One region of the Roseateles sp. GW821-FHT09B06 genome, then DNA from elsewhere that is predicted to be linked to it. Evidence: predicted binding sites of a transcription regulator. Region 1 holds the regulator's gene; each other region holds the start of a gene.
What was found. Region 1 encodes sigma-54, which starts transcription at its own class of promoters, with help from an activator protein. Its sites were predicted from a motif close to TGGCANGNAANCTGCTTT; they were not measured.
Positions count from the first base shown of each region.

Region 1 (4,956 bases):
CCAGGCCGGCGAGTTCAGCCTGCCGCCCGCCGCGGCCCGTCATGTCCAGGTGCTGCGCCTGCAGCCCGGCAGCCCGGTGCTGCTGTTCGACGGCACGGGCGACGACTGGCAGGCCGAGGTGCTGGCCATGGGGCGCAGCGAGGTGCGCGTGCGGCTGCAGTCGCGCCAGCCGGTGCGGCGCGAGCTGGCGCAGGCGGTCACGCTGGCCCTCGCGATGCCGGCGAACGACCGCATGGACGGCCTGGTCGAGAAGGCCACCGAGCTGGGGGTGGCCCGCATCCAGCCGCTGATGAGCGAGCGCTCGGTGCTGCGCCTGAATGCCGAGCGGGCCGACAAGAAGGTCGCGCACTGGCAGGGCGTGGCCATCGCGGCCTGCGAGCAGAGCGGGCGCGCCGTCGTGCCGCGGATCGCGCCGGTGCGCACGCTGGCGGCCTGGCTGCAGGACCTGGCCCCGCTCGATGCGCCCCGGCAGCGCCGCTGGCTGCTGAGCCCGAGCGCGGCCCAGCCCCTGGGTGCGCAGACGGCGGCCGACGAGACCCTGGTGCTCAGCGGTCCCGAGGGCGGGCTCGGTCCGGCCGAGGAAGAGGCCGCACGCGCCTGCGGGTTCCTGGCCATGAACCTGGGGCCGCGCATCCTGCGCGCCGACACGGCGCCGCTGGCGGTGCTCGGGTGGCTGGCGCTGTCGGCGGTTCGCTAGGCACCTAGTCGGTGCTCGGCTTGTCCTTGCGGGCCGAGCCGGCCACCAGGTCGAAGCGGAACATGCGGCACTCGATCGGCCCGTTCCACATCGGGATGCGGCGCGATTCCTTGAGCCGCATCTTGCTGGGCAGCTTCATGTCCGGGCACAGCAGCCAGGCGGTCCAGCCGGCCGGATTCTGCGTGTAGGCGCGCTTCCAATGCGCGGCCAGGCGGGGGAAGAAGTCGTCGTCGGCGTCGCGTTGCTCGGAGCCGGAGGCGTCGCGATAGGCCGCGGCCTTGCCGCGCACCTCGATGCGCTCGCCATAGGGCGGGTTCATCATCACGGTGCCGGGCATGCCATCGGCCAGTTGCGGCGCCGGCCGCTCGAGCGCGTCGCCGCCGTTGAACTGGATGTACTGGGCCACGCCGGCGCGCTCGGCATTGCGGCGCGCGAAGTCGACCATGCGGAAGGCCACGTCGCTGCAGTAGATCGGCACGGCCGGCGCATGCTCGCGCGCCTTGGCCGCGGCCTTGATCTGCTGCCAGCGTGCGCGCAGCGGCTGGAAGGGCAGCTGGCGCTCGAAGGCGAAGCGGCGCTGCATGCCGGCGGCCATGCCGCAGGCGATCTGCGCGGCCTCCACCGCGATGGTGCCGGAGCCGCAGCAGGGATCGTGCAGCGCGCCGCCGCTCTCGGGCGTGCCCTTCCAGCCGGCCGCCGCCAGCATCGCGGCCGCCAGGGTCTCCTTCAGCGGCGCGTCGCCCTTGTCCTCGCGCCAGCCGCGCTTGAACAGGGGCTCGCCCGAGCTGTCGACATAGATCGTCGCGTACTCGGGGCCCACATGCATGACCACCGGCAGGTCCGGATAGCGGGTGTCGACGCTGGGGCGTTCGCCGGTGGCGTCGCGCAGCACATCGCAGATCGCGTCCTTGACGCGCAAGGTCGTGAAGTTGAGGCTTTGCAGCGGCGAACGCTGCGCGGTGACGTCGACGCGTATCGTGTTGGCGGGGGTGATCCAGCGCGTCCAGTCGATCTTGCGCGCCAGCGCGTAGATGTCGTCCTCGTGGCGGTAGGGACCGTCGATCAGCTCGATCAGCACGCGCTGGGCCAGGCGGCTCTCCAGATTGAGCTTCATCACCCCGTCGGCATCGCTCTTGACCGCAACGCCACCGCGCAGCGCCTCGACATGGGTCTTGGGCAGGATGGCCCGCACCTCCTCCTCCAGCCAGGGCTCGACGCCGCTGGGGCAGGACAGGAACAGGTGCAGGGTTTCGTTCTGGGACATGGCTGGGGCGCGAGGGTTCAGGCCCGTATTGTCCCAGGTCGGCCGGGCTACATGGTTTTGCGCAAGTTTGCCGGCGCGATCTTGAGCGCCTCGCGGTACTTGGCCACGGTGCGGCGTGCCACCTGGATGCCCTGCTCCTCCAGCATGTTCGACAGCGCGCTGTCCGACAGCGGTTTGGCCGCGTCCTCGGCGGCGACGAACTGCTTGATCAGCGCGCGCACCGCGGTGCTGGAGGCGTTGCCGCCGGCCTCGGTCGACAGGCCGGAGCCGAAGAAATACTTCAGCTCGAAGGTGCCGAAGCGCGTCGCCATGTACTTGGCATTGGTCACGCGCGAGATGGTGGATTCGTGCAGGCCCAGCTCGTCGGCGATCTCGCGCAGCACCAGCGGCTTCATCGCCAGCTCGCCATGCGTGAAGAAGCCCTTCTGGCGCTCGACGATGGCCTGCGAGACGCGCAGGATGGTGTCGAAACGCTGCTGGATGTTCTTGATGAACCAGCGCGCCTCCTGCAGCTGGCCGCCCAGCGGCGTGTTGCTGACGCCGCCGCGCGTGGCGCGCAGGGCCTGGGCGTAGAGCTCGTTGATGCGCAGCTTCGGGGCCACCTCGGGATTGAGCATGACGCGGAACTCGCGCCCCACCTTCTGCACGATCACGTCCGGCACCACCACCTGGGCCTGGCCATGCGCGAAAGGGCGGCCGGGTTTGGGCTCCAGGCCGGTGATCAGGGCCTGGGCCTCGCGCAGCAGGGTCTCGTCGGCGCCGGTCAGGCTCATCAGGCGTTTCAGGTCGCGCTTGGCCAGCAGTTCCAGGTGCTGCTTGCAGATCAGGATGGCCACCGCCTGGGCCTCGCTGCGCGGCCGGGCGCGCAGCTGCAGCAGCAGGCATTCGGGCAGGTCGCGTGCGCCCACGCCGGCCGGCTCCAGGCTCTGCAGCCATTTCAGCGCGCAGCGCAGCCGGTCCAGCAGTTCCTCGCGCGTCTCGGGATCGGCCTCGGGGCCCGTCAGGGCTTCGGCCAGTTCCTCGAGGCTGTCTTCCAGATAGCCATCCTCGTTGAGCGACTCGATCAACACCCGCAGCGCCGCCCGGTCTTCGGGGCTCAGCATCATGCCGGCCAGCTGCAGATTCAGATGCTCCTGCAGGCTCAGCCCCGGGGATTCCTGCTCCGGGCGCTCGCCGTCCTCGTCGCCACCGCTGCCGGAGGCATTGCCGGGCAGTTCGCGGATGCCGTCGAAATCGTCGCGCTCGGTGCCGTTCTCCCAGTCCTCGCGCTCGGTGGTGCCGAAGTCCTCGGCACGTATCTCGTCCTGCGGCGCGTCGGCGTCGGGCGTGCTGCTGCTGCCGGCGCCGTCTTCGGCGCTGCTGCTCTGGCGTGGCTCCGGCATCTCGGGCGGCGGAGCGTCGGCGAACTCCTCGTCGGTCTCCAGCAGCGGGTTCTGCGCCAGCATCTGCTCGACCTCCTGGTTCAGCTCCAGGGTCGAGAGCTGCAGCAGCCGGATCGACTGCTGCAGCTGAGGGGTCAGGGCCAGGTGCTGGCTGAGGCGAACCTGCAGGGAGGGTTTCATCGGCTAGGCCGGGCGCAGGGCCGTCCCGAGGCCGGCCTGCGCCCCCGCGGGGGGCAGTGAACGGAGTGAGCGTGGGGGCTTCATCGGCTACATCCTGAAATGTTCGCCCAGATAGACCTTGCGCACGTCGGCGTTCTCGACGATCTCGTGCGGCGTGCCCTCGGCCAGCACGGCGCCCTCGCTGATGATGTAGGCGCGGTCGCAGATGCCCAGGGTCTCGCGGACGTTGTGATCGGTGATCAGCACGCCGATGCCGCGGCTCTTCAGGAAGCGGATGATGCGCTGGATCTCCAGCACCGCGATCGGGTCGACGCCGGCGAAGGGCTCGTCCAGCAGGATGAAGCGCGGCTGGGTGGCCAGCGCGCGCGCGATCTCGACGCGCCGGCGCTCGCCACCGGACAGCGCCGGCGCCGGGCTGTCGCGCAGCTTCTCGATCGAGAGCTCGCCCAGCAGGCTGTCCAGCGCCTGCCTGATCTGCGCCTTGTCCCAGGCGCGGCCCTGCGCGTCGCGCTGCAACTCCAGCACGGCGCGGATGTTCTCCTCCACCGTCAGCTTGCGGAAGATCGAGGCCTCCTGGGGCAGGTAGGACAGGCCCAGGCGCGAGCGCTGGTGGATCGGCAGGCGCTGCACCGACTGGCCGTCGATGCGGATCTCGCCGGCGTCCGCCCGCACCAGGCCGACGATCATGTAGAAGCTGGTGGTCTTGCCGGCGCCGTTGGGCCCCAGCAGGCCCACCACCTCGCCGCTGTGCACGTCGAGGTGGACGTTCTTGACCACCTTGCGCACGCCATAGCTCTTCTGCAGGCCCTCGGCCTCCAGGCGGCTGACGGGAGCCGTCTGCGGGGCGGCGGCGCTCATGAGGGCTTGCGCGGCAGCAGGGTGATGCTGGGCTGCAAGGTCAGGCCCGGCGCCGAGGCGGCCGGCTCGGGGGCCGAAGCCGCCCGCGGCATCAGCACCACGCGCCCGCGGCCCGCCGGATGCGGCGAGCTCTGGCCGCCCTCGATGCTGAAGACCTCGGAGCGGTTGTCGTAATTGATCACCGCGCCGGTCACCTCGTCGGCCACCGAGGTGCCGCGCACGCGGCGCATCACGGCATTGCCGATGAAGCGCATGGTGTCGGAACGGGTGTCGTACTCGACCTGGTCGGCCGAGCCCTCGATGAACTCGCCGGACACGTCGCGCGCCTGGCGGAAGGTCACCTGCTTGGCCGCGGTGCCGCTGGCGTAGGCCTGGTAGTAGCCATCGCTGGTCTCGCGCACGTCCATGTGCTCGGCGCGCATCACCATGCTGCCCTTGCTGAGCACCACGTTGCCGCCCAGCTCGGTGCGTTGCTTGACCAGGTCCAGCCCGCCGCGGTCGTAGTCGACGATGACGGGTTTGTCCCGGTCGGCCTTGGCCGCCAGGGACCAGGGGGCCCAGCCCGCAGCCAGCAG
Region 1 covers NZ_JBWKPM010000040.1:2,988-7,943, forward strand. Annotated here, with positions in the region: gene AC07OQ_RS22770 (16S rRNA (uracil(1498)-N(3))-methyltransferase) at 1-697, shown strand, start outside; gene AC07OQ_RS22775 (THUMP domain-containing class I SAM-dependent RNA methyltransferase) at 702-1,961, opposite strand; gene AC07OQ_RS22780 (RNA polymerase factor sigma-54) at 2,009-3,523, opposite strand; gene lptB (LPS export ABC transporter ATP-binding protein) at 3,611-4,381, opposite strand; gene lptA (lipopolysaccharide transport periplasmic protein LptA) at 4,378-4,956, opposite strand, start outside.

Region 2 (4,956 bases), on a different contig from region 1:
GGGGCCACCCAGGTCGGGCGAGTTGAACACGCCGGTCAGCAGCGCGCCGACGATGCCGCCGACGCCATGCACGCCGAACACGTCCAGCGAGTCGTCCGCGCCCAGCAGCTTCTTCAGGCCCGACACGCCCCACAGGCAGGCGAAGCCGGCGATGAAGCCGATGATCAGGCCGCCCCCGATGCCGACATTGCCGGCCGCCGGGGTGATGGCCACCAGGCCCGCGACGGCGCCCGAGGCGGCGCCCAGCATCGAGGCCTTGCCCTTCAGCAGGGCCTCGCCGATGCACCAGGCCAGCACGGCGGCGGCGGTGGCGGCAAAGGTGTTCATGAAGGCCAGCGCGGCAAAGCCGTTGGCTTCCAGCGCCGAGCCGGCGTTGAAACCGAACCAGCCCACCCACAGCAGCGAGGCGCCGACCATGGTCAGGGTCAGGCTGTGCGGGGTGAAGGCTTCCTTGCCGTAGCCGATGCGCTTGCCCACCATGTAGGCGCCGACCAGGCCGGCCACGGCGGCGTTGATGTGCACCACGGTGCCGCCGGCGAAGTCCAGCGCGCCCCATTGCCAGATCAGGCCGGCCTTGCCGGTCATTTCCTCGGCCACATTGGCGGCCGCGTAGGCGTCCGGTCCCATCCAGAACCAGACCATATGGGCCATCGGGATGTAGCTGAAAGTGAACCACAGGGCCAGGAACAGCAGCACGGCGCCGAACTTGATGCGCTCGGCGAAGGCGCCGACGATCAGGCAGGCGGTGATGCCGGCGAAGGTGGCCTGGAAGGCGGCGAACAGCACCTCGGGGATGTAGACACCCTTGCTGAAGGTGGCCGCGTTGGCGAAGGTGCCGGCGGCGTTGTCCCAGATGCCCTTGAGCAGCACGCGATCGAAGCCGCCGACGAACTTGTTGCCCTCGGTGAAGGCCAGGCTGTAGCCGTACAGCACCCACAGCACGACGATCATCGAGAACGCGACCATCACCTGCATCAGCACCGACAGCATGTTCTTGCTGCGCACCAGGCCGCCGTAGAACAGGGCCAGGCCGGGCACGGTCATCAGGATCACCAGCAGGGTGGCGACCATCATCCAGGCGGTGTCGCCCTTGTTGGGCACGGGCGCCGGTGCGGCGGCCGCCGAGGCGGCCTCGGCCGGCGCGGAAGCAGCAGGAGCCGCGGCGTCGGAGGCTGCGGCCACCACGGCAGCGGCGGGGGCCGAGGCGGCATCCTGGGCCCAGACGGCCGGGGCCGGGGCGAACACCGCCGCGGCCAGCGCCAGGCTGGCAAGTAGTTTCTTCATGAGGGAATCTCCGGAAATTATTTGTTCGGTCTTGCGGGCGCGCTCAGAGCGCGTCCTGGCCGGTCTCGCCGGTGCGGATGCGCACCACCTGGTCCAGCGGCGACACGAAGATCTTGCCGTCGCCGATCTTGCCGGTACGGGCCGAGCTCTCGATCGCCTCGATGACCTGCTCGACCACGTCGTCGGCCACCGCCGCCTCGATCTTCACCTTGGGCAGGAAGTCCACCACGTACTCGGCGCCGCGGTACAGCTCGGTGTGCCCTTTCTGGCGGCCAAAGCCCTTCACCTCGGTCACGGTCAGACCCTGCACGCCGATGGCGCTCAGGGCTTCACGCACTTCGTCAAGCTTGAAGGGCTTGATGACGGCAGTGATCAGTTTCATGCGCTTCTCCTCGTCCACTCACTAGATTCAAAAGGTCTTCTTGACCGAGAACACAAAGGCATCCTTGCCCAGGTTCTTGTTCTTCGGCGCGTACACATAGGCGTCGGTGTCGGTGATGACGGCCGCCAGGCCGAAGACGAAGCCGGCGAACTCCTTGTTGACCGTGACCGAGTAGTCGGTATAGGAGAAGTCGCTGTTGTTCTTGACGCGCTGATAGCCGACATGGGGCGTGATCGTGTAGCCGTCGAACAGCTCGATGGTCGCGGCCGCCTCCAGGTACTGGCTGTTCTTGCTGTCGGCGAAGCCGAACAGATTGCTGACGCTGTGCGAGTACTTCAGCGTGGCCGGGCCCAGGCCCAGCGCACCGTAGATTTCCTGGGTGTTGGCGCTGGGATGCAGCTTGTTCTTGGGATAGCTGTAGGTCAGCACGCCCACATCGACCGTGACCCCCTTGAGCAGCTCGGTCTTGTAGCCGCCGTAGACGTCGATCTCGACGTCGGCATCGCCGCCGGCGTCCTTGATCCACTTGATCGACGAAGCCCAGGCGCCGACATAGAAGCCGCTGTCGTGGGCGTAGTCGATGCCGCCCTGCACGGCCGGACGCAGGCGGGTCTGGGAGATGCCGCGGTAGCGGTAGTCGGTCGTCAGGCTGACGTTGAAGGACAGGGGGCTGGCCTCCTGGGCCTGAACGACGGGCGCTGCGCCCAGGGTCAGGGTGGCGGCAAGCGCGGCAAGCATCAACTTCATCGCGGGACTCCTAGCTGGATTTGTGTATGGGGAGGCGGGACTTCGCAGCAGCGTTGCAGCTTCCGTGCCAGGCGCCGCCCCATCGGTCGGCCGTCATTCCATGCGAGAAGATCCCCCGGATTGCACCGTTTTGGTTCCGAAATGTCAAAGCTCCAGCTTGGTGCGTGCCCCTTTTCCGTGCATCACGGCGCCGCCACAAGCGCCTCGGCGGCGCCACAATCGACCCGGGAACTTGGTCTGCGCCACAGGCGCCGGGAGGGCCGTCCGATGTCCTTGGCCGTTGTCCACAGCCGCGCGCTCGATGGGCTGGCCGCCGTGCCGGTCAGCGTGGAGGTCCATCTGGCCAACGGCCTGCCCTCCTTCACCCTGGTCGGTCTGGCGGACACGGAGGTCAAGGAGGCGCGCGAGCGGGTGCGCGCGGCCCTGCTGAACAGCGGCCTGGGCTTCCCGCACAACAAGCGCATCACCGTAAACCTGGCGCCGGCCGACCTGCCCAAGGAAGGCGGCCGCTTCGACCTGCCGATCGCCCTGGGACTGCTGGCCGCCAACGGCCAGATCGACGCCGCACGCCTGGCCGGGCTGGAATGCGCGGGCGAGCTGTCGCTGGCCGGCGAGCTGCGCCCGGTGCGCGGCGCGCTGGCCATGGGTCTGGCGCTGCGCCATGGCGGTGCAGCGCGCGCCCTGGTGCTGCCCGAGGCCAGCGCGCAGGAGGCCGCCCTGGTCGGCGAGGCGCGGGTACATGGCGTGCGGCATCTGCTCGATCTGGTGGCGGCGCTGAGCCCCGGCAGCACCGAGACGCTCGCGCGGGCCCGGCCGGCGCAAGGCCCGGCCATGTCCGAGACGCCCCTGCCCGATCTGCGCGACATCAAGGGCCAGCCCGGCCCCAAGCGTGCCCTGGAAATCGCCGCGGCCGGGGCCTTGAGCCTGCTGCTGATCGGCCCGCCGGGCACCGGCAAGTCGATGCTGGCGCAGCGCCTGCTGGGCCTGCTGCCGCCGCTCAGCGACGAGGAGGCGCTGGAGTCGGCCACGGTGCTGAGCCTGGCCGGCCAGTTCGAGCCCGCGCAATGGGGCCGGCGCGTGCTGCGCGCGCCGCACCACAGCGCCTCCAGCGTGGCCCTGGTGGGCGGCGGCTCGCCGCCCCGCCCCGGCGAGATTTCGCTGGCCCAGCATGGCGTCCTGTTCCTGGACGAACTCCCCGAGTACCCGCGCGCCGCGCTGGAGGCCCTGCGCGAGCCGATGGAGAGCGGCCGCATCCTGATCGCCCGCGCGGCGCGCCGCGCCGAGTTCCCGGCGCGCTTCCAGCTGGTGGCCGCGATGAACCCCTGCCCCTGCGGTCAGCAGGGCAACCCGCTGCGTGAATGCCGCTGCACGCCCGACCAGGTGGCGCGCTACCAGGCGCGCCTGTCCGGCCCCTTCCTGGACCGGCTGGACCTGCTGGTCGAGGTGCCGGTGCTGGCGCCGCAGACGCTGGCGGCGGCGCCGGACGGCGAGGCCAGCAGCGTCGTGGCCGCCCGCGTGGCGAGCGCCCATGCCCGGTCGCTGGGGCGCCAGGGCTGCGCCAACGCGCAGCTGACGGCCGGCCAGCTGGAACAGCATGCGCAGGCCAGCCCGGCCGCCACCGCGCTGCTGCAGAAGGCCGCGGCGCGCCTGGGCTGGTCGGGCCGCGGCTACCACCGGGTGCTGCGGGTGGCCCGCACCATTGCCGACCTGGCCGCCAGCCCCGCCATCGAGCCCGCCCATATGGCCGAGGCCGTGCAGCTGCGACGCGGTTTGCAGGCCTCGGGTTAATACGGAGAACGCCCCGGCGATCAGCAAATGTTGAGTCCGATGATCATTATTTCTCGGTCGACCTTTGCGCCGGATTGCCGGACATTCGCGCCACTACCCATGCCCCAAGGAAGCCTCCGATGAAACGTCTGTTGCTCAGCGCCACCGCCGCCGTCCTGCTCTCCAGCGCCGCCCAGGCCGTCACCTGGAATATGTCGGCCGAACAGCCGGACGCCAACTACCTGACCCAGAACGTGCGCCAGTTCGCCGAGGACGTGAAGGCCGCCACCGCCGGCCAGCTGGAATTCAAGGTGCAGAGCAATAGCGTGCTGCTGAAGCGCCCCGAGGTGAAGCGCGGCGTGCAACAGGGCATCGTGCCGATCGGCGAGGTGCTGATGTCGGCCCTGGGCAACGAGGACGCGATGTTCGAGATCGACAGCGTGCCCTTCCTGGCCAGCTCCTTCGACGCCTCCGAGAAGCTCTGGAAGGCCGCCCGCGAGCAGATCGCGCAGCGCCTGGACAAGCAGGGCCTGGTGCTGGTCTACGGCTCGCCCTGGCCGCCGCAGGGCATCTACACCAAGAACCCGGTGGCCGCGATCGGCGACTTCAAGGGCGCGCGCTTCCGCGCCTACAGCGCCTCGACCAGCCGCATGGTGACGCTGATGGGCGCGGTGCCGACCACCATCCAGACCGCCGAGGTGCCGCAGGCCTTCTCGACCGGCGTGATCGACATGATGATCACCTCGCCGGCCACCGGTGTCGACACCCAGGCCTGG
Region 2 covers NZ_JBWKPM010000006.1:199,361-204,316, forward strand. Annotated here, with positions in the region: gene amt (ammonium transporter) at 1-1,284, opposite strand, end outside; gene glnK (P-II family nitrogen regulator) at 1,328-1,666, opposite strand; gene AC07OQ_RS08035 (TorF family putative porin) at 1,694-2,413, opposite strand; gene AC07OQ_RS08040 (YifB family Mg chelatase-like AAA ATPase) at 2,681-4,201, shown strand; gene AC07OQ_RS08045 (TRAP transporter substrate-binding protein) at 4,321-4,956, shown strand, end outside.
Region 2: the regulator sigma-54 is predicted to act here: its motif matches at 2,466-2,483, upstream of AC07OQ_RS08035 (TorF family putative porin).

Region 3 (4,956 bases), on a different contig from region 1:
TCGGCATGGGTCTCGGTGGCGTTCTTCAGGTCCAGCGTTTCCGACTCCTCGATCAAGGGGCAGACCCAGTAGACCTGCGCGCCCTTGTCGCCCACTTCGTCGCGGATGCGCTCGATCACGTTGTGGCGCTTCTCGTCGGCGAACACCTTGGTGACGATGGGCGTGCGACCCGGCGGCAGCTCGTCGATGGTCGAGACGTCCAGGTCGGCGAAATAGGTCATCGCCAAGGTGCGCGGGATCGGCGTCGCGCTCATCATCAGCAGATGCGGCTCCAGCGCCTGGCCGGCGAGCTTCTTGCGCAGCGCCAGCCGCTGCGCGACACCGAAGCGGTGCTGCTCGTCGATGATGGCCAGGCCCAGCTTTTTGAAGCTGACCTTGTCCTCGATCACCGCGTGCGTGCCGATCACCAGCTGGGCCGAGCCGTCGGCCACCGCATCGACCATCTTCTGGCGCGCGCGGCCCTTGACGCTGCCGGTCAGCCAGGCCACCTTCAGGCCCAAGGGCTCCAGCCAGCCCACGAGCTTGCGGAAATGCTGCTCGGCCAGGATCTCGGTGGGCGCCATCAGCGCACATTGCCAGCCGGCGTCGATCGCCACCGCCGCGGCCAGTGCCGCGACCACGGTCTTGCCCGCGCCGACATCGCCCTGCAGCAGGCGGTGCATCGGTGCGGGGCGGGCCAGGTCTTGCGCGATCTCCTCGCCGACGCGCTGCTGCGCCCCGGTCAGGCCGAAGGGCAGGGCGGCCAGCAGCTGCTCGTGCAGGCCACCGCGCGCTGCCCTGAGGGCGGGCGCCTTGAGCCGCGCGCGCTCGCGCTGGGCCTGCAGCTGGCTCAGCTGCTGGGCCAGCAGCTCCTCGAACTTCAGGCGCTGCCAGGCCGGGTGGCTGTGGTCCTCCAGCTGGGCCAGACCCAGGCGCGGCGGCGGGTGGTGCAGGAAGTCCAGCGCCTCGCGCAGCGTGGGCAGCTGGCGCGGCACCGTGTCCGGCGGCAGCAGCTCGGCGAGATCCGCGCGCCGCAGGCCGGCCGCCACCGCCTTGCGCAGATAGGCCTGGGGCAGGCTGGCGCTGGTCGGGTAGACGGGGGTCAGACTTTGCGCCAGCGGCGTGTCCTCGTCCACCGCCCTGAAATGCGGGTGCACCATCTCGCGCCCGAAGAAGCCGCCGCGCAGTTCGCCGCGCACGCGCAGGCGTTGGCCCTCCGCCATGGTCTTCTGGTGTGCGGGGTAGAAATGGATGAAGCGCAGCAGCAGCTGGGCGCCGGCCTCGTCCTCGATCTTCACGATCAGCTGGCGCCGACCGCGCAGCTCGACGCGGCACTCGGTCACGACGCCCTCGCACTGCACCGTGTCGCCCTCGCGCGCCTGCGCGATCGGCGTCAGCCGCGTCTCGTCCTCGTAGCGCAGCGGCAGGTGCAGGGCCAGGTCGATGTCGCGCGTCAGCCCCAGCTTCTCCATGGCCTTCTGCGGCGCGGACTTGGGTTTGGGGGGCGACGCGGTGGCGGGGGCGGGGCTGGCCTCGGGCATGGGCGGGATTCTGCCTTGGGCTGGCCTGCTTATTGCTGAGCAAGGTGCGAGCGCGGCGTCCGGGCCGGGCACGGCCCGTATGCCCTATGCCGCATGTCATCCCGATCTGCGATGCTTCGCGCTGCCGGTTCCTTGCTTTGGGAGAACGCCTTGTCCATCCATGTCGCGCTCAAGCATGTCACGCGCTATCGCTACGACCGCCGGGTCGGGCTGTCGCCCCAGGTGGTGCGCCTGCGGCCCGCGCCGCATTGCCGCACCCCCATCCTGTCCTACTCGCTGACGGTGGAGCCGGCCGGGCATTTCATCAACTGGCAGCAGGATCCCTTCGCCAACTACCTGGCGCGCCTGGTGTTTCCCGACAAGGCCACGGAGTTCAAGGTCACCGTCGACCTGGTGGCCGAGATGTCGGTCTACAACCCCTTCGACTTCTTCCTCGAGCCGCATGCCCAGCAGGTGCCGTTCGACTACGAGGCCGGCCAGCGCGCCGAGCTGGCGCCCTATCTGGTGACCGGGCCGGCCACCCAGCGGCTGGCGGCCTACCTGGCTGGCATCCCGCGCGAGCCGGTGCCGACCATCGACTTCCTGGTGGCGCTGAACCAGCGCGTGCAGCAGGACGTGTCCTACCTGATCCGCATGGAGCCGGGCGTGCAGACGCCGGAGGAGACCCTGGCCAAGGCTTCCGGCTCCTGCCGCGACTCCGGCTGGCTGCTGGTGCAGCTGCTGCGTCATCTGGGCCTGGCGGCGCGCTTCGTCTCCGGCTACCTGATCCAGCTGACCCCCGACCAGAAGGCGCTGGACGGCCCCAGCGGCACCGAGGTGGACTTCACCGACCTGCATGCCTGGTGCGAGGTCTATCTGCCCGGCGCCGGCTGGATCGGCCTGGACCCCACCTCCGGCCTGTTTGCCGGCGAGGGCCATATCCCGCTGGCCTGCACGCCCCAGCCCTCCAGCGCCGCGCCGATCAGCGGCGCGGTGGACGAGAGCGAGGTCGAGTTCGGCCACGAGATGGCCGTCACCCGCATCTGGGAGTCGCCGCGCGTCACCAAGCCCTACACCGAAGCGCAATGGTCCGCCGTGCTGCGCCTGGGCGAGCAGGTCGATGCCGAGCTGCTGGACCGCGACGCGCGCCTGACCATGGGCGGCGAGCCCACCTTCGTCGCGGTGGACGACCGCGACGGCGCCGAATGGAACACCGACGCGCTGGGCCCCACCAAGCGCCTCTACGCCCAGGAGCTGGTGCAGCGCCTGCGCGCCGAGTACGGCCGGGGCGGCTTCCTGCACTACGGCCAGGGCAAGTGGTACCCGGGCGAGCAGCTGCCGCGCTGGGCCCTGTCGATCTGCTGGCGTGCCGACGGCCAGCCCTGCTGGCAGGATCCGAGCCTGTTCGCCGACGAGCGCGAGGCCCATGCCTACACCAGCGAGGATGCCCGCGCCTTCATCCACGCGCTCACCGCCCGCCTGGGGCTGAATCCGGGCTTCGTCCAGCCCGGCTTTGAAGACACCTGGTACTACCTGTGGCGCGAACGCCGCCTGCCGGTCAATGTCGACCCCTTCGAATCGAAGCTGGACGACGAGATGGAGCGCAGCCGCCTGCGCCGCATCTTCGAGCAAGGCCTGTCTCAGGTGGTCGGCTATGTGCTGCCGATCAAGAAGGGCGAAGCGGGCGCTCCCGGCCTGGCCGGCGCGCCCTGGGTCAGCGGCCCCTGGTTCTTCCGCGACGAGCGCATGTACCTGTTCCCGGGCGACTCGCCGATGGGCTACCGCCTGCCGCTGGACTCGCTGCCCTGGGTCGGCAAGAGCGACTACCCCTATCTGATCGAGCAGGACCCGTTCGCCCCGCGTGGCGCGCTGCCGGCGGCAGCGCGGCTGCGCACGCAGCCGCTGGCGGACCGGCGCGGCGTCGGCAATGGCATTCGCGGTGGCGAGGGCGAGGGCGAGGGCGAGGGGGGCGGCCTCGGCCCGGCCCTGCTGTTCACCGATCCGCTCGACCAGCGCCCCGAGCGCTTCCAGAGCGCGCACTGGATCACCCGCAGCGCGCTGTGCGTGGAGGCGCGCGATCCCCGACGGGCCAACGGCCCGTCGGCCGAATTCGGCGCCAAGGCCGCAGGCACCGGCCGGGCCCGCGGCGTGCTCTATGTCTTCATGCCGCCGCTGGAAAGGCTGGAGGACTACCTGGAGCTGCTGGCCGCGGTGGAGGCCAGCTGCGTCGAGCTGGGCGTCAAGATCGTGCTGGAGGGCTACGGCCCGCCGCGCGACCCGCGCCTGAAGCTGCTGCAGGTCACGCCCGACCCCGGCGTGATCGAGGTCAACATCCACCCGGCGCACAACTGGAAGGAACTGGTCGCCCACACCGAGTTCCTCTACGAGGCGGCCCGGCAGTCGCGCCTGTCGAGCGAGAAGTTCATGCTGGACGGCCGCCACACCGGCACCGGCGGCGGCAACCATTTCGTGCTGGGCGGCGCCACGCCGGCCGATTCGCCCTTCCTGCGCCGGCCCGACCTGCTGGCCTCGCTGCTGGCCTACTGGCACAACCACCCCTCGCTGAGCTATCTGTTCTCGGGCCTCTTCATCGGTCCGACCAGCCAGGCCCCGCGCGTCGACGAGGCGCGCAACGACCAGCTGCGCGAGCTGGAGATCGCGCTCGCGGAGATCGAGCGCAGCCGGGCGGTCCACGGCGCGCAGATGCCGCCCTGGCTGGTGGACCGCTCGCTGCGCAATGTGCTGGTCGACGTCACCGGCAACACCCACCGCAGCGAGTTCTGCATCGACAAGCTCTACTCGCCCGACTCGGCCACCGGGCGTCTGGGCCTGCTGGAGCTGCGCGCCTTCGAGATGCCGCCGCATGCGCGCATGAGCATCGTCCAGCAGCTGCTGCTGCGCGCCTTGGTGGCGCGCTTCTGGGCCGAGCCCTACCGCGCCCCGCTGGTGCGCTGGGGCACCGAGCTGCACGACCGCTTCCTGCTGCCCAGCTTCGTGCAGATGGATTTCGACGACGTGCTGGAGGAGATGGGCCGCGCCGGCCATGCCTTCGACCCGGCCTGGTTCGCGCCGCATTTCGAGTTCCGCTTCCCCAAGGCCGGCGAGCTGGCCGTGGCCGGCGTGCACCTGACCCTGCGCAACGCGCTGGAGCCCTGGCATGTGATGGGCGAGGAGGGCGCCGCCGGCGGCACGGTGCGCTATGTCGACTCCTCGCTGGAGCGCATGGAGGTCCGGGTGACGGGCCTGGTCGACCCGCGCCACCGCGTCACGGTCAACGGCATCGCGCTGCCGCTGCAGCCCACCGGCCGGGCCGGCGAATACGTGGCCGGCGTGCGCTACCGGGCCTGGCATCCGGCCTCGGCCCTGCACCCGACGATCGGCGTGCATGTGCCGCTGACCCTCGACCTGGTGGACACCTGGATGCAGCGTTCGCTGGGCGGCGGCCGCTACCATGTCG
Region 3 covers NZ_JBWKPM010000021.1:38,088-43,043, forward strand. Annotated here, with positions in the region: gene recG (ATP-dependent DNA helicase RecG) at 1-1,520, opposite strand, end outside; gene AC07OQ_RS17305 (transglutaminase family protein) at 1,671-4,956, shown strand, end outside.
Region 3: the regulator sigma-54 is predicted to act here: its motif matches at 1,542-1,559, upstream of AC07OQ_RS17305 (transglutaminase family protein).

Region 4 (4,956 bases), on a different contig from region 1:
CGGCCGTCTTCAAACAGGGGCTTGATCGGACCGGCGCTCCGGGGCTGGCCATCCGTCTGCATCGAACGCTCGTGGCCATGGGCAAGCGTGACGAGGCCACGGCCCTGGAAAAGCAAAGGCTGCAGCGTGTGCCGAACGATGCGTTCTTCATTACCTACCTGGCTGATCTCGCCACTGCCCAAGGGCAACTGGATGTTGCGGAGCGGTACTACCGGCGATTGCTGGAGATGGATCAGAACAATGGTGCGGCGTTGAACAATCTGGCCTGGATGCTCTACCGCCAGAAGAGAGAGGGTGCACTGGAACTGGCCGAGCGTGCCAATAAAGCTGTGCCGAACAGGCCGGAATTCATGGATACCTTGGCTGAAATCCATGCGGGCCAGGGTCGATTGAACGAAGCGATCGATTTGCAGAAGAAGTCGATTGCCTTGGCGCCCGAATACCACTTGCATCGCCTGCATCTCGCGAAATTTCTTGTCGCGGCAGGCAGGAAATCGGAGGCGAAGGAGGAGTTGGATCGCTTAGCAAAGCTTGGCGATAAATTCGCACAGCAGGCCGACGTTAAGAAACTGTCAATGTCACTTTGAGCGTGACTTGTTGTCGAACTGTTGAATTGCTGCTGTTGAGCAAGGGGGCATGGCTGGGCGGGCGTACATAGGGGGCAGACCATGAAAAAGATTCGTCGATCAAGTTTGCGTAAAAGACTCCATCAGGGATTGCGTCGCCTGTTTGGCTATCTGCCGACCGATGCACGGTTCGCAGTCTACCGACACATGATCGATTGCGATCCAGAGCCAGATTCGCGCCTGGTGCTGGAGATCGCGAAGACCAAAGAAGACCTGGAAGCGTGTTTCCGAATATTGCACGATGCCTATGTGGCAAGTGGCTTCATGAAGCCGGACCCATCGGGCATGCGCATCACCATCTATCACGCATTGCCGACCACGACGACCTTGTGCGCCAAGTATGAGGGTAAGGTGGTCGGCACCATGTCGATGGTGCGGGAGGGGGTGTTCGGTTTCCCGCTGCAGCAGATTTTCGACCTCGAGCCGGTACGGGCTCAGGCGGGAAACATCGCTGAGATCTCGGCGCTGGCCGTGCACCCGGACTTTCGGAAGACGGGCGGAGCGATCCTGTTTCCGTTAATGAAGTTCATGTATGAATACTGCACGGAGTTTTTCGATACGCGCCATTTGGTCATCGCGGTCAATCCGGAGAAAATCGAACTCTACGAGTCCCTCTTGTTTTTCAGGCGCCTGCGTGAGCGGCCGGTGGATCACTATGACTTTGCCAATGGTGCGCCGGCCGTTGGGGCCAGTTTGGACCTGGGAGTTGCGCCGGAGGTCTTCCGCGAGATCTACGGGCGTCGTCGTCCGCGAAAAAATCTCTACAAATACTTTGTTGGATTACGCCTGCAGAATATTCGCTTTCCGAAGCGGAGGTATTTCACGACCAATGATCCAGTGATGACGCCGGTGCTGCTCGATCACTTTTTCAACAAATGCAGCGACACCTTCGCAAGACTCGATGACAGGCGCAAGGCTTTGCTGTGGTCCATCTATCAACTGACGGAGTACCGTTGGGTTTTACCAATGCTCGGCAGCAATGCGACAGGAGATCACCCTTTGCGACGGCACCAGCGCTATTCGTTGCGTTGCCCTGGACAAGTCCGATTCCAATTGGAAGGCAGCGATCGGGTCTTTATGCTGACTGTCGTTGAGGTATCACTATCTGGTTTTCAAGCCGAGTCGAAACTGGATCTTCCCCTGGACATTGATGGCGAGGCCGTCATTGATTTGGGCGAAGGGGAGCGTTCGTTGATCCACGTGAAGGCCGTGCGCAAGAAGCAAAGCGAGTCCAGCGAGTTCTTCGGCTTCAAGCTGGATGAGCCAGACGCTGCCTGGCGGCGCTGTGTGGCAGCGCTCGAGGTGGGGCATACGTCGGACGACCTATTGCAATGCGCGTGAGAAGACGTACCAGCTTGCTGACGTCCCGGGGGACTTCAGCTTGATGAAGATCGACTGCCGCACCGCCGACGCAGGGCGCGGGCCGGTGGTCGAGATCAAACGGGACATCTAGATAAACAAAAAAGGGGCCAAGTGGCCCCTTTGGGTTTGCCTGACGGCGGAATTTACTTCTTGCTGCGACGGCGCGAAGCGACGCCCAGACCCAGCAGCGCGGCGCCTACCAAGGCCAAGCTGGCCGGCTCGGGGGTGGCGCTGATCACGGTTACGTTACTCGCCTGGATGATGGACAGGGTATAGGTGTTGCCAGCAACGAAGTCGCGGGCATCAGATATTGCCGTACCGCTGAAGCTGTAGCTGGTGTTGAATGCGCTGTCGGTCACGAACCCGGTCTTGTTGAGTTCGGTGGGCTGGAAGACCAAGGTGGAGCCGAACGAAGCGCAACTCTGCCCATTTCCCGGGTTGCAATTCAGGGTCATCAGCCAAGAGATGCCACCCGAGGCTTGGTCCTTGCGGTTCAGGGCATTGCTCACCCACAGCGCATGATAGGCATCGGCCGTGATGGCAACCCGTCCGTTGAAACTGGTGCCGACCGTGAAAGTCGAGGTGACCGAGGCCGAATTCAGGATGGTGGCATTGCTGCCGCCCTCGTTGTTCGGGCCAATGGCGGCTGCATCGGCCCGGGTCAGGCCTTGCACCGCCCCACCAACAGCCGAACCGCTGATGTTCATGTCGCCCAGCGCAAAGTTCGCCGTGGGCGGCGGCAGGATATGCGCCGTCCCATTGTTTTCGTAGTTGCCGCCGTACAACGTGCCGGCCACGGTGCCGCAATCCGGGCCAACACAGCGTGCCAGCACATCGATAGGGGCGCCAATCGCATTGGAACTCAGGCTGCCGGGGCCGGGACCAATGGCGGACACGCCGTTGTAGTTCGCATTGGCGGTGCCGGTGCGCGATTCCGATCCGATGACCAGGCTGGCATTCGCGGCGAGCGGGATGCCGGCCGCGTCAGACAGATAGAGCGCGGTGACATTCAGGTCGGCTGCCGCCAACGCGCCCGCATATGCCGGGGCCGCAGCAACGCCGGCCAGCGCCGCAGCCATTGCGACGAGGATCTTCGTTTGCTTGAGATTCATTGAGGTCTCCAGTGCAGTCAAGGTGACTGTCCTCAATAAAGCATGATGCGTGCCAATTTTGTGGCTGATACTTAAGTTGTTGATTTATAAAAGATAAAAGCAAAAAAACCGGTGAAATGAAGAGAGGCTGCCATGTGGGCTGTAAAACTATCCGACATGGCCGACATGGCCGACATGGCCGACATGGCCGACATGTCAGGCATAGCGTCCCGGCGCGATCAGGCTGCCGGGGTCCACGGCCTTACGGAGCTTCGAGACCAGGGCCGACGAGCATGGATGTCGAGAGGCGAAGCTCGGCATTGAATCGATATTCAGTCGGTAGGGATGAAAGCCCTTGTGCCGGCCTTCTTCGATCAGGTTTTCCAGGCAGTTCCGTGCCTGCGCCACCGCCTCGGTGTCTACTCTGTCGAAGAGCAGTGGCACCGTGCTATCAAACAAGCGCTCACCAATGCTGGTGAAGGTGATCAGGGGTTCTATTCCGAAGCGCCGGGTCGTGCCGTGAACGAAGTTGACGTACTCGCGCAACATGCTCGCGCGCATCGGTACGAGCGGTGCATACCAGCTGACCCCGCCACCCTCGGTGGCAGGGTTGCGCACCTGGGCTCCGGACGGGCGGCCCCCGCGCCAGTAGGCCAGTGGCAGGGCTGTTTCATTCGGGCGGCCGGATACCAGCTCAAGCGCGGAGGCCAGGGTGGTGGCGGTTTGCGTCAGTTTGTGCCCCAATTTTCCGGGCGCCCAGGAGGCCATTCTTGCCAAGGTCTGAGCCTGCCCTTGCGACAGAAATAGCAGGCGGCTGGCGACTCCCGCCAGGTGGCGTCGAATCTCACGCTGCGCGGCCTTGACGATGCTCCGCGGTCCGTAAAGGCTGGCAAAACCGGTCCATGGGGCAATTTGATAGGCACGCCCCATGGCATTGAGCAGTTCGCCGGGAATGAGTCCGTCTGCATCCAGTTGCGAGGCCTCGGGGTAGGGGGCTGTCATGGCCAACACCCGGTGTCGGTTCATCAGGTTGAGGCCGCCCACGATGCCGGGCAGGCCGCTCAAAATTGCATGGATACGATCGATCGCGGGTTCCAGCAAGGCGTCGTCCTTCAGGCTGAACAGGCAGACACGGATGCACTCGGGACGCCTGGCCAGCAGGATGCTCATGCGTGTCACGATCCCGAAGCCGCTCTGCGTGAAAAGCCCATTCGTATAGGGGCCCAGGTTCCACTTGAAAAGCCGCGCGAGTTCCTCGCTGCCGGCTTCGCGGAGCGCGCTGCGATAGAGGCTGCCGTCGGCCAGAACGGCTTCCAGGTCGGTGACCGCGCCGAAATGATCGGTGTACGGCGTGATGCCGTAGCCTCGTTCCAGCGCGTTGCCCAGCAAGCTGCAGCTGGGGCCGGCGCCGGTGACCGGCACCATGAAATCATGACCGCCGGCATCGAGAAAGTCTGCCAGCATGCCCTGGGTGACGCCCGGTTCGACCGTCACCACACCCAGATCGGCATCGAAATGCAGGATCCGGTTCATTGGCGACAAGTCAATCAGGGCGCAGTCCTGCTGCACGGGCAGCGCAGAGCCATAGCCCCAGTTGCGCCCCGTGCTTATGGGGTACACAGCAACGCCGTGTTGTTGTGCAATGCGCAACACCGATGGCAAGGTCGCCGGGTCGCTGATGCGCAAAGCGGCCGGCATGGCACGATGAAGGCCGCTGGTGTCCTGGCCGTAGTTTTGTTGAGCTGCCTCCGCGTTCAGGACCTGTTCCGGGCCCAGCAATGCTTGCCAATCGTGAACTGCTGCTTGAATTCGGCTGGTCATTTGAAATATGGGAAAAGTTGCGCTGATTCCCTGTAACTCCGTGGCTTCCCGGGCGG
Region 4 covers NZ_JBWKPM010000011.1:51,075-56,030, reverse strand. Annotated here, with positions in the region: gene prsT (XrtA/PEP-CTERM system TPR-repeat protein PrsT) at 1-587, shown strand, start outside; gene AC07OQ_RS11835 (GNAT family N-acetyltransferase) at 669-1,967, shown strand; gene AC07OQ_RS11830 (EDSAP-1 family PEP-CTERM protein) at 2,132-3,100, opposite strand; gene AC07OQ_RS11825 (FAD-binding oxidoreductase) at 3,296-4,900, opposite strand.
Region 4: the regulator sigma-54 is predicted to act here: its motif matches at 3,138-3,155, upstream of AC07OQ_RS11830 (EDSAP-1 family PEP-CTERM protein).